DNA from 4 places in the Streptomyces sp. NPDC048436 genome. Region 3 is predicted to be linked to each of the others. Evidence: riboswitches for the same ligand, from Rfam matches in the RefSeq annotation. Region 3 holds a riboswitch; each other region holds the start of a gene.
What was found. A riboswitch is a leader RNA that binds a small molecule or an ion and turns the genes downstream of it on or off. The one in region 3 is predicted to bind cyclic di-AMP.

Region 1 (4,202 bases), on a different contig from region 3:
GGCAATGGTCGTCACCGACGCCCCCGCCAGGCCCCGGCCCTGATCGTCGCGGCAGGAGTCGCAGGATCGGCCATCGCCATCCCGCTGCTCGGCGCCACCAGCGCGAGCGCGGCGGACACCGTCACGTGGGACAAGCTCGCGGAGTGCGAGAGCGGTGGCTCATGGAGCGCGGACGCGGGCAACGGCTACTACGGCGGGCTCCAGCTCTCGCAGCAGACCTGGGAGGACTTCGGCGGCCTCGACTACGCGCCGAGCGCCGACCAGGCCAGCCGTTCGCAGCAGATCTCCGTCGCCGAGAAGGTCCTCGACGACCAGGGGCCCGACGCCTGGCCGAGCTGCGCGCCGATAGCCGGTCTCACCGACGACGGCGCCGCTGCCGACGTCGACCCGGGCGCCCCGGTCACCATCCTGCCCTCGGACGAGGCGGACGAGCCCGCGGCGGGCGAGTCGGGTGACGACCCGTCGGACAGCGCCACGCCGTCGGAGAAGTCCTCGGAGAAGCCCTCGGACGAGACCTCGAAGAAGCCGTCCAAGGAGCCTTCCGAGAAGCCCGCCGACGACGGCGAATCCCGAGACAAGAATCACGACGATGCGGACAAGTCGGATGGTTCCGACGGTTCCGGCGACTCCACTGGTTCCGATGACTCCGGCAAATCCGGGCAGGACGACGCCACTTCGCCCGCCCCCGGCGCCTCCACCGACGAAGGTGAGGGCGAGGGCGCAGGCCGTCACCGCGGCGGCAGCGCCGGCGACGAGGAGGCCGGCAGTGGCGACCGCGACGGCTCCGGGCGGCACGCCTCCCGTGGCGAGGAGCGTCAGCAGGACGGCTCCGACGGGACGTACACGGTCCGCTCCGGAGACAACCTCTCGGTCATCGCGGACGACCTCGACGTGAAGGGCGGATGGACCGAGCTGTACGCCGAGAACGAGAAGTCCGTCGGTTCCGATCCTGACCTCATCCTGCCCGGTCAGAGCCTCGATTTGGGCGAAAAGTAGCGGTAGTTGACGAACCGTCGGGCAGTCGCTTTGCGCCTGATGTCTGGTTTGGTGCAAGTGAGAGATGGGTCTCAGAAGCCCTGATCGTCTTTGAAATTAGGCGGATCGCATGCCTAACGTCGTGACCGCTCGCCACAGCGGGCCCCGCCGGTCGGTACGCCGAGTCCTGCCAACGGCCGTTCGGGAAATGTCGTCGCGTAAGCGCCGTAGGCAGGAGCGGGGGAACCAAGGTTTCCGCCGGGCCCGGCCGTTGAGCATCGCGAGAGCGAGGCCAGCAGACAGGAACGGCTAGGGGTTAAGTCGCACTCGAGAAGTGCGGCCGGGCAACTTCACTGGCCCGAACCCGACAGCTCACCTCGCAGGCGTCGGTGAGGGGATCTCTCATGCTGTTTTCCAGCAAGGGCAAGCACCGCCGCCCGTCCAAGGCCACCCGCGTCGCCACGCTCGCCGGCGTCACCGGTGTCGCCGTCGCCGCCCCGCTGATGGCGGCCGGTTCGGCCTCCGCCGCGACCGGCGCCGAGTGGGACGCCGTCGCCCAGTGCGAGGCCGGCGGCAACTGGTCCATCAACACCGGCAACGGCTACACGGGCGGCCTGCAGTTCTCGTCGTCCACGTGGGCCGCGTACGGCGGCACGAAGTACGCGCCCTCCGCCGACAAGGCCTCCAAGGCCCAGCAGATCGAGATCGGCGAGAAGGTCCTCGCGGGCCAGGGCAAGGGTGCCTGGCCGAGCTGCGGCACCGGCCTCTCGGGCGCCTCGTACCAGGGTGGCGGAGCGCAGGAGAGCGCCCCGCAGCAGACCCAGGAGCAGCCGAAGAGCCAGCCCAGCGCCCAGACCGAGCAGCCGCAGCAGGCCGCTCCGAAGGCCGCTCCCAAGGCTGAGGCCGCCCCGAAGGCCGAGTCCGAGAAGACCGTCGAGACCCCGACCGGCAAGACGGTCAAGAAGGGCGACGGCGAGTACAAGGTCAAGAAGGGTGACACCCTCTCCAAGATCGCCGAGGCGAAGGACGTCAAGGGCGGCTGGCACAAGGTGTACAAGCTCAACGGCGACATCATCGAGAACGCCGACATGATCTTCCCGGGCCAGCAGCTCCACCTGAGCTAGTCGCTGGCGGGGGCGCCCTGCTGTCGCGATCATCTGCGGGTGCGTCGTGGTTGCTCGCGCAGTTCCCCGCGCCCCTTCGGGCGCCACCTCCACCCCGCCCCGGTGCGCGTATCCCCCGTACGCGCCGGGGCGGGGCTCTTTGTTCCGTTCGGAAACTTTTTGCTCTCGGTTTGTCCACAGGGCGGTCGCTCGGCTGGCTCTTGCCCGGGAGCCGGTTAGGCTCGTGTCCGCGAGGCCAACGCCCCGCGTACCCGCGTCACATCCCAGAAGGAGATGCTCGTGCCGTCCATCGACGTCGTCGTAGCCCGGGAAATCCTGGACTCCCGAGGCAACCCCACGGTCGAGGTCGAGGTCGGCCTCGACGACGGCAGCACGGGTCGTGCCGCCGTTCCGTCCGGTGCGTCCACCGGTGCTTTCGAGGCCATCGAACTCCGTGACGGTGACCCCAACCGTTACATGGGCAAGGGCGTGGAGAAGGCCGTCCTCGCCGTCATCGAGCAGATCGGCCCGGAGCTCGTCGGGTACGACGCGACCGAGCAGCGCCTGATCGACCAGGCGATGTTCGACCTCGACGCCACCGACAACAAGGGCTCGCTCGGCGCCAACGCCATCCTCGGCGTCTCGCTCGCCGTCGCGCACGCCGCGTCGGAGGCCTCGGACCTGCCGCTCTTCCGCTACCTCGGCGGCCCGAACGCGCACCTGCTGCCCGTTCCGATGATGAACATCCTGAACGGCGGGTCGCACGCCGACTCGAACGTCGACATCCAGGAGTTCATGATCGCGCCGATCGGCGCCGAGTCGTTCTCCGAGGCCCTGCGCTGGGGCACCGAGGTCTACCACACGCTCAAGAAGGTCCTGAAGGACAAGGGCCTCTCCACGGGCCTGGGCGACGAGGGCGGCTTCGCCCCGAACCTGGAGTCCAACCGCGCCGCGCTCGACCTCATCCTCGAGGCCATCAAGCAGGCCGGTTACGTCCCCGGTGAGCAGATCGGTCTCGCGCTCGACGTCGCCGCGTCCGAGTTCTACAAGGACGGCTCGTACGAGTTCGAGGGCAAGTCCCGCTCGGCCGCCGAGATGACCGAGTACTACGAGGAGCTCGTCTCCTCGTACCCCCTCGTCTCCATCGAGGACCCGCTGTTCGAGGACGACTGGGCCGGCTGGAACGCCATCACCGAGAAGCTCGGCGACAAGGTCCAGCTCGTGGGCGACGACCTGTTCGTCACCAACCCCGAGCGCCTGGCTCGCGGCATCGAGGAGAAGTCCGCGAACGCCCTGCTCGTCAAGGTCAACCAGATCGGTTCGCTGACCGAGACCCTGGACGCCGTCGAGATGGCCCAGCGCAGCGGCTTCAAGTGCATGATGTCCCACCGCTCCGGTGAGACCGAGGACGTCACGATCGCCGACCTCGCCGTCGCCACCAACTGCGGCCAGATCAAGACCGGCGCCCCGGCCCGCTCCGAGCGCGTCGCCAAGTACAACCAGCTGCTCCGCATCGAGGAGATCCTCGACGACGCGGCGGTCTACGCCGGGCGTTCGGCGTTCCCCCGCTTCAAGGGCTGAGCCCAGCTCCCCTGAGTAGTTACCTACGTCCCCGTACTCGGTCCCGTACCGTGTGCGGGGACGTACGTACGTATCGGGGAGGCGGCATAGATGGCCGTGAAGGACCGCGACCGGTTCTCCACCGCGACCAGGCTGCGGCTGCTCGGCGAGCAGACCGCGGAGCGTGTGTACCGCTCCCAGACCAAACGCCAGGCCCGGCGCTCCCGGCTGACCGGCCGGGCCGCGCTCCTCGCGCTCGTGCTCTGCTCGCTGGTCGTCGCGCTCGCCTATCCGATAAGGCAGTACGTCTCCCAGCGCGCCGAGATCGCGGACCAGCGCAAGGAGCAGGCCGAGCGCCGCGAGAACGTCGAGAAGCTGCGGGACGAGAAGGCCCGCTGGCGGGACGACGCGTACGCGGAGCAGCGCATCCGGGACCGGCTGCACTACGTGTTGCCGGGCGAGACCGGGTACACGGTGGTCGACCCGGAGGCGGCGAAGAAGCAGCGCACCGACCAGGGGGCGGCCGACAGGCCCTGGTACGCGAATGTCTGGGACGGCGTGGAC
Region 2 (4,202 bases), on a different contig from region 3:
TGCTGCGCGGTCAGCGCGCGGGCCCGCTCGGCGTCGCCGCGCGCCACCGCGTCGACGATCGCTGCGTGCTCCGCCCAGGTCTCGGCGGGAGCGGCCGAGCTCTCGACGACGTACATCCAGGCGATCTTGTGCCGGAGCTGGGTGAGCAGCGCGGTGAGCCCAGGGCTGCCGGACGACTGTGCGAGCGTCTCGTGGAACCAGCCGCTCAGCGAGCGCAGATCCTCGCTCTGACCGCGCCTTGAGCGCTCCTGGCCGAGCCTGACGAGGCCGCGCAGGACCTTCAGGTGCGCCTCTGTGCGGCGGCGTGCGGCACGGGCCGCGCCCAGCGGCTCCAGGAGCATGCGTATCTCCAGGAGGTCGGCCGCATCCTCCTCGGTGGGCTCCGCGACACACGCGCCCGCGTGCCTTCGCGTGACGACGAAGCCCTCGGACTCCAGGGTGCGCAGGGCCTCGCGCACAGGGACGCGGGAGACTCCGTAGCGGCGCGCGAGGAGTTCCTCGGTGAGCCGGCCACCCCGTTCGTAGACACCGGAGACGATGTCGTCCCGGATGGCCGTGCATACCGAGTGCGCGGGAATGCGCATGACCTGACCTCCGCCTTAATCCCCGCGTAACGCGGTCGATTGACGCCTGTTCAGTGACTCTATTGCAGAGCGACTGAATTTCCGACGGCAGGTCGAAATCCATGGATATTTTTTGGCCAAAGCGATGCGGTGCGACAACAAGGCCATGCGGGAACGCCGAAAGCCCCGGCTCTCGATGAGCCGGGGCTTTCGGTAAACGACTGGGGTCAGACGTTGACGCCGTGCGAACGGAGGTACGCGGTCGGGTCGATGTCCGTGCCGTACTCCTCGCCGGTGCGGGCCTCGAAGTGCAGGTGCGGGCCGCTGGAGTTGCCGGTGGAGCCGGAGAGGCCTATCTGCTGGCCCGGAGTGACCGCCTGGCCGACGGAGACGCCGAGGGACGACATGTGGCCGTACTGGGTGTACGTGCCGTCGTTCATCTTGATGACCACGTTGTTGCCGTAGGCACCGCCCCAGCCCGCCTCGACGACGGTGCCGGAACCGACGGCGTGGACCGAGGTGCCGGACGCGGCGTGGAAGTCGATGCCGGTGTGGCTGCCGGAGGACCACATGGCGCCGCCGGTCTGGTAGCCCGTGGAGACGTACGAGCCTTCGACGGGGGCGACGTAGGTGTTCAAGCGCTTGCGCTCGGCCTCGCGGGCGGCGCGCTCCTTGACCTCGCGCTCCTTCTTGGCCTTTGCCTTGGCCTCGGCCTCGGCCTTGCGCTTCGCCTCGGCGGCCTTCTTCTTGGCGGCCTCTTCGGCCTTCTTGGCGGCAGCGGCGTCGTCGGCGGCCTGCTGCTGGGCGGCGGCCTGCGCGTCGATGCTCTCGGCGAGCGAGTCGCCGACGGAGATCGCCTGGGTGAGGCCGGTGTGCTCGACGGCCGCGCCGTCGGCGGCGAGCGCCGGAGCGGCCAGACCTCCGATGACACCGGTGGTGGTCAGCGCGGCGACGCCCGCGACATTCGCGGTCGTACGTGTGAGGCGGCTCGGGCGACGGTGCTTCCCGGTGGCACGGGTGAACGCCATGTAGCGGCTGATCCTTTCCTTCCTTCTCGCCTACCGGGTTAGCTGACGGGTTCGGAGCAGGAAGGTCTCCTACGGGTTCCTCACCTCGCGGCAAGGCGCCCGATTCACCCCAGGGGACATGTGGGTCCCCGGCTCCCCTGGCTCGCGCCGTACGGGGACTCGGCGATGACTGTCCGGTGCCGCGGACGCGGCGTACTGCATGACGAACAGCCGGACCGACGCTAAGCGGGACATCTTTCAATCGACAAACGGATCAGGACTTTTGTAGCGCACGCCACAGGGCAGACACGCAACCTCTGTACTAATTCGGGCATACAGGGACCCCAGCAGCCAATTCCCGCCACTGGGGTCCCGATATGTCCTGACTGTCACTCAGGCGGTGACATGCCACTCAGCCCGTGACCACACTCACTTCACCGATGCCGAGTGCCTTGACGGGCTCCTCGATCTGCGCGGCGTCACCGACGAGCACCGTCACGAGCCGGTCACCGGGGAAGGCGCTCACCACGGCGGCGGTGGCCTCCACGGTGCCGGTTTCGGCCAACTGCCGGTACAGCCGCGCCTGGAAGTCGTCCGGCAGGTGCTGCTCGACCTGGTCGGCGAGCGTGGCCGCGACGGACGCCGCCATCTCGTACTTGAGCGGCGCCACGCCCACCAGGTTCTGCACGGCGACGTCGCGCTCGGCGTCCGTGAGGCCCTCGGCGGCGAGCGTGCGCAGCACCTTCCACAGGTCTTCGAGCGCCGGTCCCGTGGACTCGGTGTCCACGGAGCCGCTGATGGCGAGCATCGCGGCGCCGCTGCCGTCCGGCGCGGAACGCAGGACCTGGGCGAACGACCGTACGCCGTAGGTGTATCCCTTCTCCTCGCGCAGGACGCGGTCCAGACGGGAGGTGAGGGTGCCGCCCAGGCAGTACGTGCCGAGCACCTGCGCGGGCCAGACCCGGTCGTGGCGGTCCGGTCCCACGCGGCCGATGAGCAGCTGCGTCTGGACGGCTCCAGGGCGGTCGACGATGACGACGCGCCCGGTGTCGTCGGCGGTCACCGGAGGCACCGGGCGCGGCTCGGCCATGTCACCGGTCCAGGCGCCGACGGTGTCGGCGATGACGGCGTCCAGGTCGACGCCGGTCAGATCACCCACGACGACGGCGGTCGCCGTGGCCGGACGCACGTGCTTCTCGTAGAAGGCACGCACCGCCGCCGAGTCGATGGCCGTGACCGTCTCCTCGGTGCCCTGGCGGGGGCGCGACATGCGCGAGGTCGCCGGGAAGAGCTGCCGGGAGAGCTCCTTGGCGGCGCGGCGCGCCGGGTTGGCGGCCTCGTGCGGGATCTCGTCCAGGCGGTTGCGTACGAGGCGTTCGATCTCGCTGTCCGCGAAGGCGGGGGCGCGCAGCGCGTCGGCGAGCAGCCCGAGGGCCTTCGGGAGACGCGATACGGGGACTTCGAGGGAGACGCGGACGCCGGGGTGGTCGGCGTGCGCGTCCATGGAGGCGCCGCAGCGGTCGAGTTCGGCGGCGAACTCCTCCGCGGAGTGTTTGTCGGTGCCTTCGTTGAAGGCCCTCGCCATGATCGTGGCGACGCCGTCGAGGCCCTGGGGCTCGGCTTCGAGCGGCGCCTCAAGGTGGACCTCGACGGCGACGACCTGCTGGCCGGGGCGGTGGCAGCGCAGCACGGTGAGGCCGTTGTCCAGGGTGGCGCGCTCGGGCGCGGGGAAGGCCCACGGCCGTGCGGTGCCCGCCTGGGGCTGGGGGTGGAACTGCATCGTCGCGGCCTCGGTCACTTCGCCGCCTCCTCTTCGTCCTCGTCGGTGGCTTCGGCGTCAGAAGCCGCGGTGCCGTCGATGGGCTCGTACACGAGCACCGCGCGGTTGTCCGGGCGCAGGCGGGCAGCGGCGGCGGCCTGGACCTCTTCCGCGGTGACCTCAAGGACGCGCCCGACGGCGGTGAGGGCGAGCTGCGGGTCGCCGAACAGGACGGCGTACCGGCACAGTTCGTCGGCGCGGCCCGACACCGTGGCGAGGCGGTCGAGCCACTCGCGCTCCAGCTGTGCCTGGGCGCGCTCCATCTCCTCCTCGGTGGGGCCCTCCTGTGCGAAACGGGCGAGCTCCTCGTCGACGGCGGCCTCGATGACCGGGACCTCGACATCACCGGACGTCTTCACGTCGAGCCAGCCGAGCGAGGGGGCTCCGGCAAGGCGCAGCAGCCCGAATCCGGCCGCCACGGCGGTGCGGTCGCGGCGCACGAGGCGGTTGTAGAGCCTTGAGGACTCGCCGCTGCCGAGGATAGTGAGCGCCAGGTCGGCCGCGTCGCACGCGCGCGTGCCGTCCTCCGGGAGGCGGTAGGCGGCCATCAGGGCGCGGGCCGGGACCTCCTCCTCGACGACCTCGCGCAGCTCCTTGCCGATCGTGTCGGGCAGGGAGCCGTCGCGCGGCGGCTGCTTGCCGTCGTGCGAGGGGATGGACCCGAAGTACTTCTCGACCCAGGCGAGGGTCTGCTCCGGGTCGATGTCGCCGACGATCGACAGGACCGCGTTGTTGGGCGCGTAGTACGTACGGAAGAAGTGCCGCGCGTCTTCGAGCGTCGCCGCGTCCAGATCGGCCATGGAGCCGATCGGG
Region 3 (4,202 bases):
GGTGGCCTGCTCGAAGGCGTGGCCGATCTCCAGGACGCGCAGGTCACAGCGGTGCGGGCCGACGATCTGGAGCCCGACCGGCAGGCCTTCCGGGGTGAACCCGGCGGGTACGGACAGGGCAGGGCTGCCGGTCGCGGACACCAGGTATGCCGAACGCATCCAGTCCAGGTAGCTCTCCATGGGCACCCCGTCGACCTCGCCGGGATACTCCAACTCAACGGGGAACGGCGCTACTTGACTGGCGGGAAGGATCAGAGCGTCGTAGCGCTCGAAGAACTCCCTTACCCGGTGGAACAGTTCGCCGTGGAGCACGGTGGCCCGCTCCAGGTCGACGCCGCTGAGCGCGCTGCCCTGCCGTACGTTGTCGACGAGGCTGGGTTTCATCCGGTCCGCCGCCGTGTCCAGGAGAGCGCCGAGCCCCAGGTGGAACTGCCAGGCGCGGAAGGTACGGAAGACGTCGTCGGCGCCGGACAGGTCGGGGCACGCCTCCTCGACCGCGCACCCCAGGTCCGCGAACACCCGTACGGCGGGGGCCAGTACGTCGGTGACCTCGCGGTCGACCGGGACCGCACCGCCCAGGTCGGGCGACCAGGCGATCCGAAGCCCCGTCAGATCCCGTTCCAGTGAGCCGCCGAACGCGCTTCCCGGCGTCTCCAGGGCGATCGGCGAGCGGGGGTCGGGCCCGGCGATGACGGAGAGCAGCAGCGCCGTGTCGGCGACCGTGCGCGCCATGGGGCCCTGCACGGCCATCGTCGACCAAGGCGCGGTCTCCGGCCAGCTCGGCACCCGGCCGGGCGAGGGGCGCAGGCCCACGACGTTGCAGAACGACGCGGGGTTGCGCAGCGAACCGCCCATGTCGCTGCCGTCGGCCAGGGCATGCATGCCGCAGGCGAGGGCGGCCGCCGCTCCCCCGCTGCTGCCGCCCGCCGACCTGCTCAGGTCGTACGGATTGCGGGTCGCCCCGAAGACCGGGTTGAAGGTGTGCGAACCGGCCGCGAACTCGGGGACGTTGGTCTTGCCGATCGTGATCGCCCCGGCGCCGCGGATGCGTTCGACGATCAGCTCGTCACGGTCCGGGATGTTGTCGGCGAGCAGTGGCGTGCCGTAGGTGGTCCGGATCCCGCGGGTGTCGTGGGTGTCCTTGTGGGCCACGGGCAGCCCGTGCAGCGGGCCGAGCGGACCGCCGCGCGCGGCCCGGTCGTCGGCCGTGCGCGCCTCGTCGAGCGCGCGCTCCGCGGCCAGGGTCACCACGGCGTTCACCGCGCCGTTGACCTGCTCGATCCGGTCCAGGTGCGCCTGGACGACCTCGCGGGTGGACAGTTCGCGGGCACGGAGCCCGGCGGCGAGTTCGCGGGCGGTGAGGTGGACGAGCTCGGTGGTTTCGGGACTCATACGGCGCTTTCGGGGTTCATACGACACCTTCGGCTCGGGAATGGCTGCGCGACGAGAGGCAGCATGCCCACCTCGCCGCACCGGCCATGCGGGTCACCATGCCGCCTCCGGCCGCCTCCTGAGCGCCCGTCATGCCCGTCGAGGAGATCCGAAGCGTCCGGGACGCGGCTCAAACGAACCAAACGGGCTACCTCGTTCGGCGTAGACGATCGTCGTCTTAGAGACCGTCACCAGTTGCGCCCCGCGCGTACATCAGGGGCGGAATCTTCCGTTCCGCTGCTGGTCGCACCGTCCTCTGGCCCCTTCACCGGATCTCGAATCCGGCCTTGTCCACCCGAACGGTTCAGGCGTGAGGAGCCTCACAAAACGCCGTTTCGGCTCGGAATTCGAGCCGTTGACGGGTCAAGATCCCTTCCGACGACAAGCCCCCGCCACAGCGGCGGGGCGGTCCGGGCGGACGCCGAGTCCTGCCGCCGCCCGGATGCCCGGTCGACATCGGTGCACCGGCAGGAGTGGAGGACCCAAGCACGACGGGTCGGTCCGGACGGTCCGGACAACGGCCCTTGGGGTGAAGCCGCGTACGCGGCCGGGCAACTTCGCCAGCCCGAATCCGACAGGTCATCCTTCACAGGCGGCTGACGAAGGGTTGCGCATGACCGCGCTGAATCATGTTCCGTCGCTGCTGACCAGGGCCGGTTCCGCCTCGGTCCTCACGCTCGCCGTGGTGGGCGGCACCCTCGTGGCCCCAGGGCTCACGACGGAGGCAGAGGCCGCGACGCCCGGAGCGAAGGCGCTCCGGGTCGCCGCTTCCAAGAAGGGCTCCCCGTACAGCTATGGAGCTGCGGGACCTCACCGGTTCGACTGCTCGGGCCTGACGCGCTACTCGTTCAAACGCGCGGGCAAGAAGCTCCCGCGCACCGCCGCGCAGCAGTACAACAGGACCCGCCACGTCTCCGCGTCGAACCGCTCCCGCGGCGACCTGGTCTTCTTCCGCTCCGGCGGGAGCGTCTACCACGTGGGCATCTACGCCGGTAAGGGCCGGATCTGGCACGCCCCCAAGTCGAACACCGTGGTGCGCCTGGAGAAGATCTGGACCAGGAGCGTCTCGTACGGCAGGGTCCGCTGACCGGTCGTCACCGACCTCAGGCCCGCCGGAGGGCGGCGGCAGGCGGCCACACGGCCGCTGCCGCCGCCCGACCGGGCCCCCGCACGGCGCGCCCGCCATGCGTGGAGCACGGCGGCGCGGATACTCGTGGGCCATGTCCGAAAACAACGGCTCCCCCGTCCCAGGCGACCCGCACGGGCGCAACGAGACCCGGTTCGAGCGCGCCGACCGCAACTTCGGGGAGCTCCTCCAGGAGCTGCGGGTCACGCAGACCGGCGTGCAGATCCTCTTCGCGTTCCTGCTGACGCTGGCCTTCACCGAGCGATTTCCCTCGCTCGACACGGCGCAGCGCGCCACGTACGTCACCACGCTGCTCCTCGCCGTTCTCGCGGCGGCGTTGTTCACCGCGCCGGCCGCCGTGCACAGGACCCTGTTCCAGCAGCACTCCAAGCCGCTGATCGTGCGCGTCTCGTCCCGCCTCGCCGCGATCGGCATGGGGGTCCTGGTGTTCGCGCTCTCCGGTTCCGTGCTCCTGGTCGTGGACGTGGCCGTCGGCCGCACCGGCGGGATCATCGCGAGCGCCGGCACGCTGGTGGTGTGCGGCGGCCTCTGGGGCGTGCTGCCCCGCCTCGTGCGCCGCGCGGACGCCGAACCGGACAACGAGCAAGAGCAAGGACGTCGACACGACGGATGAGGTCAGGCCACGAGAGCCTCGGTGACGAGCACCAGTCCGAGGACACTCAGCGCGGCGCCCGTGCAGCCCTCGACGGCACGGGCCGTACGCGGCTCGCGCAGCCACCGCCCGAGCCGGTCCACCAGGAGCGCCACCGCGGGGAACCACGCCAGAGCCATGGCCACGATGATGGACGCGAGCAGCAGCGTCCTCGGCATCGCGGGGCTGCCCGCGGGCACGAACTGCGGCAGCACGCTCAGGAAGGTGATGGGCGCCTTGGGGTTGAGGGCGTTGGTCAGGAAGCCCTGTCGCAGACTGCCACCCGACGCCGCGGGCTCCTGGCCGTCCCGCGCGCCGGCCCTCCGCGGCGCCCGCGCCGCCGACCGCAGCGCGCGGTACCCGAGGTACAGGACATAGGCCCCGCCCATGAGTTGCAGCGCCCGGAAGAGGGTGGGCACCGCCGCGAGGACCGCCGCGACCCCGGCCACCGCGAGCGCCGTGTGGATCAGGAGCCCGCCCGCGACGCCGATCGCGCAGGTGACACCCGCCCGGCGGGAGGTGAGCGCGTTGCGCACCACGACGGCGAAGTCGGCGCCCGGCATGGCGACCATGCCCGCGGCGACCCCGGTGAAGGCGACCAGTTGTGCGTCCATGGCGCCCACCCTGCCGTTCTTCTGCCTTCAGCAGGTATGTGGAATATCCTGGGTCTGCCTTAAGCAGACGTTTACCCCAAGACGTTTACCCCCTGCCGGCGGCAGGCACCACCGGGAGACACCATGTACGACCCGACGCGGCTCGCCGCACTGGTGGCGGTCTCCGAGGCCGGGTCGATCACCCGCGCAGCCGAGCGCCTCGGCTACACCGTCCCCGCACTCTCCCAGCAGCTGGCCAAGCTCGAACGGGAGGCGGGCACCGCGCTCCTGGTCCGGCATCACCGCGGTGCGCGGCTGACCGGCGCGGGCGAGCTGCTCCTCGCGCGGGCGCGCCGGGTCCTGGACGAGATGGAGCGGGCCCGTCACGAACTGGCCCAGC
Region 4 (4,202 bases), on a different contig from region 3:
TGGTCGGCGGTCAGCCGGGACAGGAGCCGCTTGGCCGCGCCGAGCTTTCCATTGACCGTCTTCTTGTGCTTCTCCAGCTCCGCCTGGCGGGACTTGAGACGCGCGAGCGTGCCATCGGCCTCGGTGCGCAGCTGGTCGACCTCCCGAAGCTGCTTCCGCACGCCGCTGACGGCCGTGGCCTGGCGGCTGCCCGCCCGGTCGGCGAGGGTGGCCCGCTCCAGGAACTGGTCGGGGTCGGAGGAGAGCGCGACCTGTAGGGCCGGGTCGATGCCGCCGCTGCGGTACTGTGCGGCGGCGATCGAACCAAGGGCATCGCGCGACGAGTTGAGCTTCTCCGTCTTGCGGGCCGCCTCGTCGCGCAACTCGCCCAGGGACTTCTCCGCGCTGTCGGCCTTCTCCTTGGCGCCGTTGTACTTCTCGGTGGCGATCTCCGCCTCGCGGTAGAGCGCGTCGACCTTGGACTTCACCTCGGCCGGGCTGAGCCGCGGGTCCGCGTGGCCCGTACCGTCGAAGGCGGTCGCCGTGGCGGCTCCGGCGAGAGCGATGGTGGCGGCGGTACGGGCCGTATGGCCACTGAGCGAGCGCTGTCTGGGCTTGCGGTGCGCTGCCACGTAGGGGGCTCCTTAGGGTTCCGGCGGCAGCCCGCACAGGGGGGAGCGGACCGCCGCCGGATTCTCGGCGGTGGTGGCCGGCTGCCGCCCCTGGTCCGGGCGGCGGTGGGGAGCCGGTCACCTGCCGAAGGACGCTAAACCTGACCGTCACGGGTTGGTGACGGATTGTGCGCTACTGACGGAAGTGCGCCGACCGGTGACCATAAGTGACTGCGCCATCCGCCGGGCCGCACGGTCTTCGCGTACTCCTGTGACCGATGCGGCGCTTGCGGCCCACCTGGCTACGGAGTGGTGCTAGGGCCCCCGCTAGGCTCCGGAACCATGGACGTTCTCACCCATCTCTTCGTCGGCCTGCACATCATCGGCATCGCCTCGCTCCTGGGTGGCTTCCTCACCCAGATGAAGCAGATGGGCCAGGGCACGGCCCGCTTCAACCCCGCGATGCTGCACGGCGCGCTGACCATGCTCGTCACCGGCGTGGTCCTCGTGGGCCTGAACCAGGCGGACGACAATCCGGTCAACAACCTCAAGATCGGCATCAAGATGGCCGTGCTGATCGTGATCCTCGCGCTGGTCTACGTGAAGCGGGACGAGGAGAAGGTGGACAAGGGGATGTTCGGCGCAGTCGGGCTGCTGACCGTCGCGAACATCTTCATCGCCGTGCTGTGGACCTGACCCGGACCTCACTGACCCGAACCTCACGAAAACTGCCCTCCACGCGCGCGTGGAGGGCAGTTTTCGTGTGACGGGTTATGCGGGACGCACCACGCTGTGGATCGGCATGTAGTAGATCGACTCGACGCGGACGTTCGCGCCCGGCTTCGGGGCGTGGATCATCTTGCCGTCGCCGATGTAGATCCCTACGTGGCTGATGTCGTCATAGAAGAAGACCAGGTCGCCCGGCTTCGCGTCGGCCGTCTTCACGGTCGTTCCGACCTTCACCTGGTCCCAGGTCGTGCGCGGCAGGGAGATCCCGGCGGCCTTCCAGGCGTCCTGGGTGAGCCCGGAGCAGTCGTAGGAGTCGGGGCCGGTGGCGCCCCACACGTACGGCTTGCCGATCTGCGCCTCCGCGAAGTTGATGACCTTCGCGGCCTTCGTCGCGTAACCGCTGTCCGTCCCCCCGGAGCCCGTGCCGGAGCCCGTCCCGGTGTCGGAGCCAGTGCCCGAGCCGGGGGTCTCCTTGTTCTCCTCGCGCTCCTTGGCCGCGGCCTCTTCCGCCGCCTTGCGCTTGGCCTCCGCCTCGGCCTCCTGCTTGCGCGCCAGCTCGGCGGCCTTGCGCTTGGCCTCGTCTTCCTTCTTCTTCTCGATCGCCGCGAGCCGCGCCTTCTCCTCGGCCGTCAGCTCCGAGAGCATCGTGCGCGCCTGGCCCAGCTTCTTCTGGACCGACTGCTTGCTCGTCCTGAGGTCGTCGCGTGAGTTGTCCAGCGTCTCCAGGCTCTTGGCGGCCTTCGTACGCTGCTTCGTCGCCGAGGCCTGCTCCGTCTGGTACTCGTCGACCGCCTTCTTCTGGCGTGCGGTCAGCCGGTCCGACAGGTGGTTCTGGTCGAAGTACCCCTGCGGGTCATCGGCGAGCAGCATCGTGGCGGTCTCGGAGGCGCCTCCGGTGCGGTACTGAGCGGCGGCGAACGTACCGAGCTCCTGACGGGCCTCGTTCAGCTTGTCTGTGCGCTTGGCCACATCGTCGAGAAGGGTGTCGACCTTCTTGCGCTGCTTTTCGGTGCGCTCCTTGGCCGAGTTGTACTTCTGGGTGGCGACGCCCGCCTGGTGGTAGAGGTCGTCGACCTTCTTCTGGACTTCTTCGAGGCTGGGTTTCTGCGGCGCGGAGGGCGCCGCTTGCGCGCTCTGCGACAGGAGTGCCACGGAGGTGAGGGCTGCCGTCGTGATGCCGAGGGCGGGGGTGGCGCGTAGGCCGGCCATGCGGGTCCGCGGCTTGCGGTGCGACGCCAAGGGAGGCGACTCCTTCCGTATACCGCCTACCGGGTTAGCTGTCGGGTTCGGGCGGGTGGTTCGGAAGGTTGCCCTACAGTCCCGTACTTCGTACGGGACCGATTCACCCCAAAATCTTGGTGGGTCCCCGGCTCCGAGTAGATCGAACTCGGCGGAGGCCGCCCGTTCCCGGCGGGGTTCGCCGGTGGAAGTACGAGCAGCCCGCGGAGCACGCTAGCCAACTCGTGTGCTCCGTGTGAAGGTTGATGTTCGATATGCCCGATACGTTTTCGTTACTTTACGAAGCTCTTGACGCGGGCACGCCGTGCCGTTGCGGAACGTGACCGTCCGCGGGCGGGGCGTAGGCGGATGAGGTGGCCGGAACCCGGAGCGGGTTGTCAGTGGGGCCGCCTAGACTCGGGAGGCGATGAGCAGCCTCTTTGATGACAGCTTCCTGGCGGACCTCAAGCCCTCGCGGGCCTCGGAGGAAGAGCCCCCGCCGCCCGAGGACAGTGCTCCGGAACCCATTCCGGATGATCTGTTCGGCGGGAAGTTCGACGCGCCCGTACCCCGGGACGCGCACTACCGCGACGGCGCCCCGCGCCCCGTCATCGACCCGGCGGCCCTGCTGGACGGCCTGAACGAGAACCAGCGCGCGGCCGTCGTGCACGCGGACGCCCCGCTGCTCATCGTCGCGGGCGCCGGCTCCGGCAAGACCAGGGTCCTGACGCACCGCATCGCGTATCTCCTGGCCGAGCGGCACGTGCACCCGGGGCAGATCCTGGCGATCACGTTCACGAACAAGGCCGCGGGCGAGATGAAGGAGCGCGTCGAGCAGCTCGTCGGGCCGCGGGCCAACGCGATGTGGGTGTCGACCTTCCACAGCGCGTGCGTGCGCATACTGCGCCGTGAGTCGAAGACGATCGGCTTCACCTCCTCCTTCTCGATCTACGACGCCGCCGACTCCAAACGGCTGATGGCGCTGGTCTGCCGTGACCTGGACATCGACCCGAAGAAGTTCCCGCCGAAGTCCTTCAGTGCCAAGGTCTCGAACCTGAAGAACGAGCTGATCGACGAGGAGACCTTCGCCGGCCAGGCCTCGGACGGCTTCGAGAAGACGCTCGCCCAGGCGTACGCGATGTACCAGTCGCGGCTGCGCGAGGCGAACGCCCTCGACTTCGACGACCTGATCATGACGACGGTCAACATGTTCCGCGCGTTCCCGGACGTCGCCGCCCACTACCGCCGTCGCTTCCGGCACGTGATGGTCGACGAGTACCAGGACACCAACCACGCTCAGTACGCCCTTGTGCGCGAGCTGGTGGGCCCCTCCGGAGGCGAGGGTGACGACCCCGCCGAGCTGTGTGTCGTCGGTGACGCGGACCAGTCGATCTACGCCTTCCGTGGCGCCACGATCCGCAACATCCTCCAGTTCGAGGAGGACTACCCGAACGCGACGACGATCCTCCTGGAGCAGAACTACCGCTCCACGCAGACGATCCTGACCGCGGCCAACGCCGTCATCGAGCGCAACGAAAGCCGCCGCCCCAAGAACCTGTGGACCAACGCGGGCGCGGGCGCGGGCATCACCGGCTATGTCGCCGACACCGAGCACGACGAGGCGCAGTTCGTCGCCGACGAGATCGACCGGCTCACCGACGCGGG

Region 1: linked by a shared signal. The riboswitch ahead of ACGFX9_RS24305 (transglycosylase family protein) and the one ahead of ACGFX9_RS22450 (C40 family peptidase) in region 3 are both predicted to bind cyclic di-AMP.
Region 2: linked by a shared signal. The riboswitch ahead of ACGFX9_RS31995 (M23 family metallopeptidase) and the one ahead of ACGFX9_RS22450 (C40 family peptidase) in region 3 are both predicted to bind cyclic di-AMP.
Region 4: linked by a shared signal. The riboswitch ahead of ACGFX9_RS20105 (NlpC/P60 family protein) and the one ahead of ACGFX9_RS22450 (C40 family peptidase) in region 3 are both predicted to bind cyclic di-AMP.

Annotation. Positions count from the first base shown of each region.
Region 1 is NZ_JBICXP010000007.1:113,229-117,430, reverse strand. Features, by position in the region: gene ACGFX9_RS24310 (transglycosylase family protein) at 1-996, shown strand, start outside; cyclic di-AMP (ydaO/yuaA leader) riboswitch at 1,189-1,376, shown strand; gene ACGFX9_RS24305 (transglycosylase family protein) at 1,380-2,099, shown strand; gene eno (phosphopyruvate hydratase) at 2,379-3,659, shown strand; gene ACGFX9_RS24295 (septum formation initiator family protein) at 3,750-4,202, shown strand, end outside.
Region 2 is NZ_JBICXP010000012.1:124,568-128,769, forward strand. Features, by position in the region: gene ACGFX9_RS31990 (GntR family transcriptional regulator) at 1-584, opposite strand, end outside; gene ACGFX9_RS31995 (M23 family metallopeptidase) at 791-1,591, opposite strand; cyclic di-AMP (ydaO/yuaA leader) riboswitch at 1,604-1,766, opposite strand; gene ACGFX9_RS32000 (M16 family metallopeptidase) at 1,983-3,368, opposite strand; gene ACGFX9_RS32005 (M16 family metallopeptidase) at 3,365-4,202, opposite strand, start outside.
Region 3 is NZ_JBICXP010000006.1:235,106-239,307, reverse strand. Features, by position in the region: gene ACGFX9_RS22455 (amidase) at 1-1,392, opposite strand, end outside; cyclic di-AMP (ydaO/yuaA leader) riboswitch at 1,876-2,041, shown strand; gene ACGFX9_RS22450 (C40 family peptidase) at 2,045-2,518, shown strand; gene ACGFX9_RS22445 (DUF6328 family protein) at 2,652-3,191, shown strand; gene ACGFX9_RS22440 (LysE family translocator) at 3,194-3,823, opposite strand; gene ACGFX9_RS22435 (LysR family transcriptional regulator) at 3,947-4,202, shown strand, end outside.
Region 4 is NZ_JBICXP010000005.1:339,669-343,870, forward strand. Features, by position in the region: gene ACGFX9_RS20095 (NlpC/P60 family protein) at 1-611, opposite strand, end outside; gene ACGFX9_RS20100 (hypothetical protein) at 933-1,286, shown strand; gene ACGFX9_RS20105 (NlpC/P60 family protein) at 1,362-2,558, opposite strand; cyclic di-AMP (ydaO/yuaA leader) riboswitch at 2,566-2,722, opposite strand; gene pcrA (DNA helicase PcrA) at 2,965-4,202, shown strand, end outside.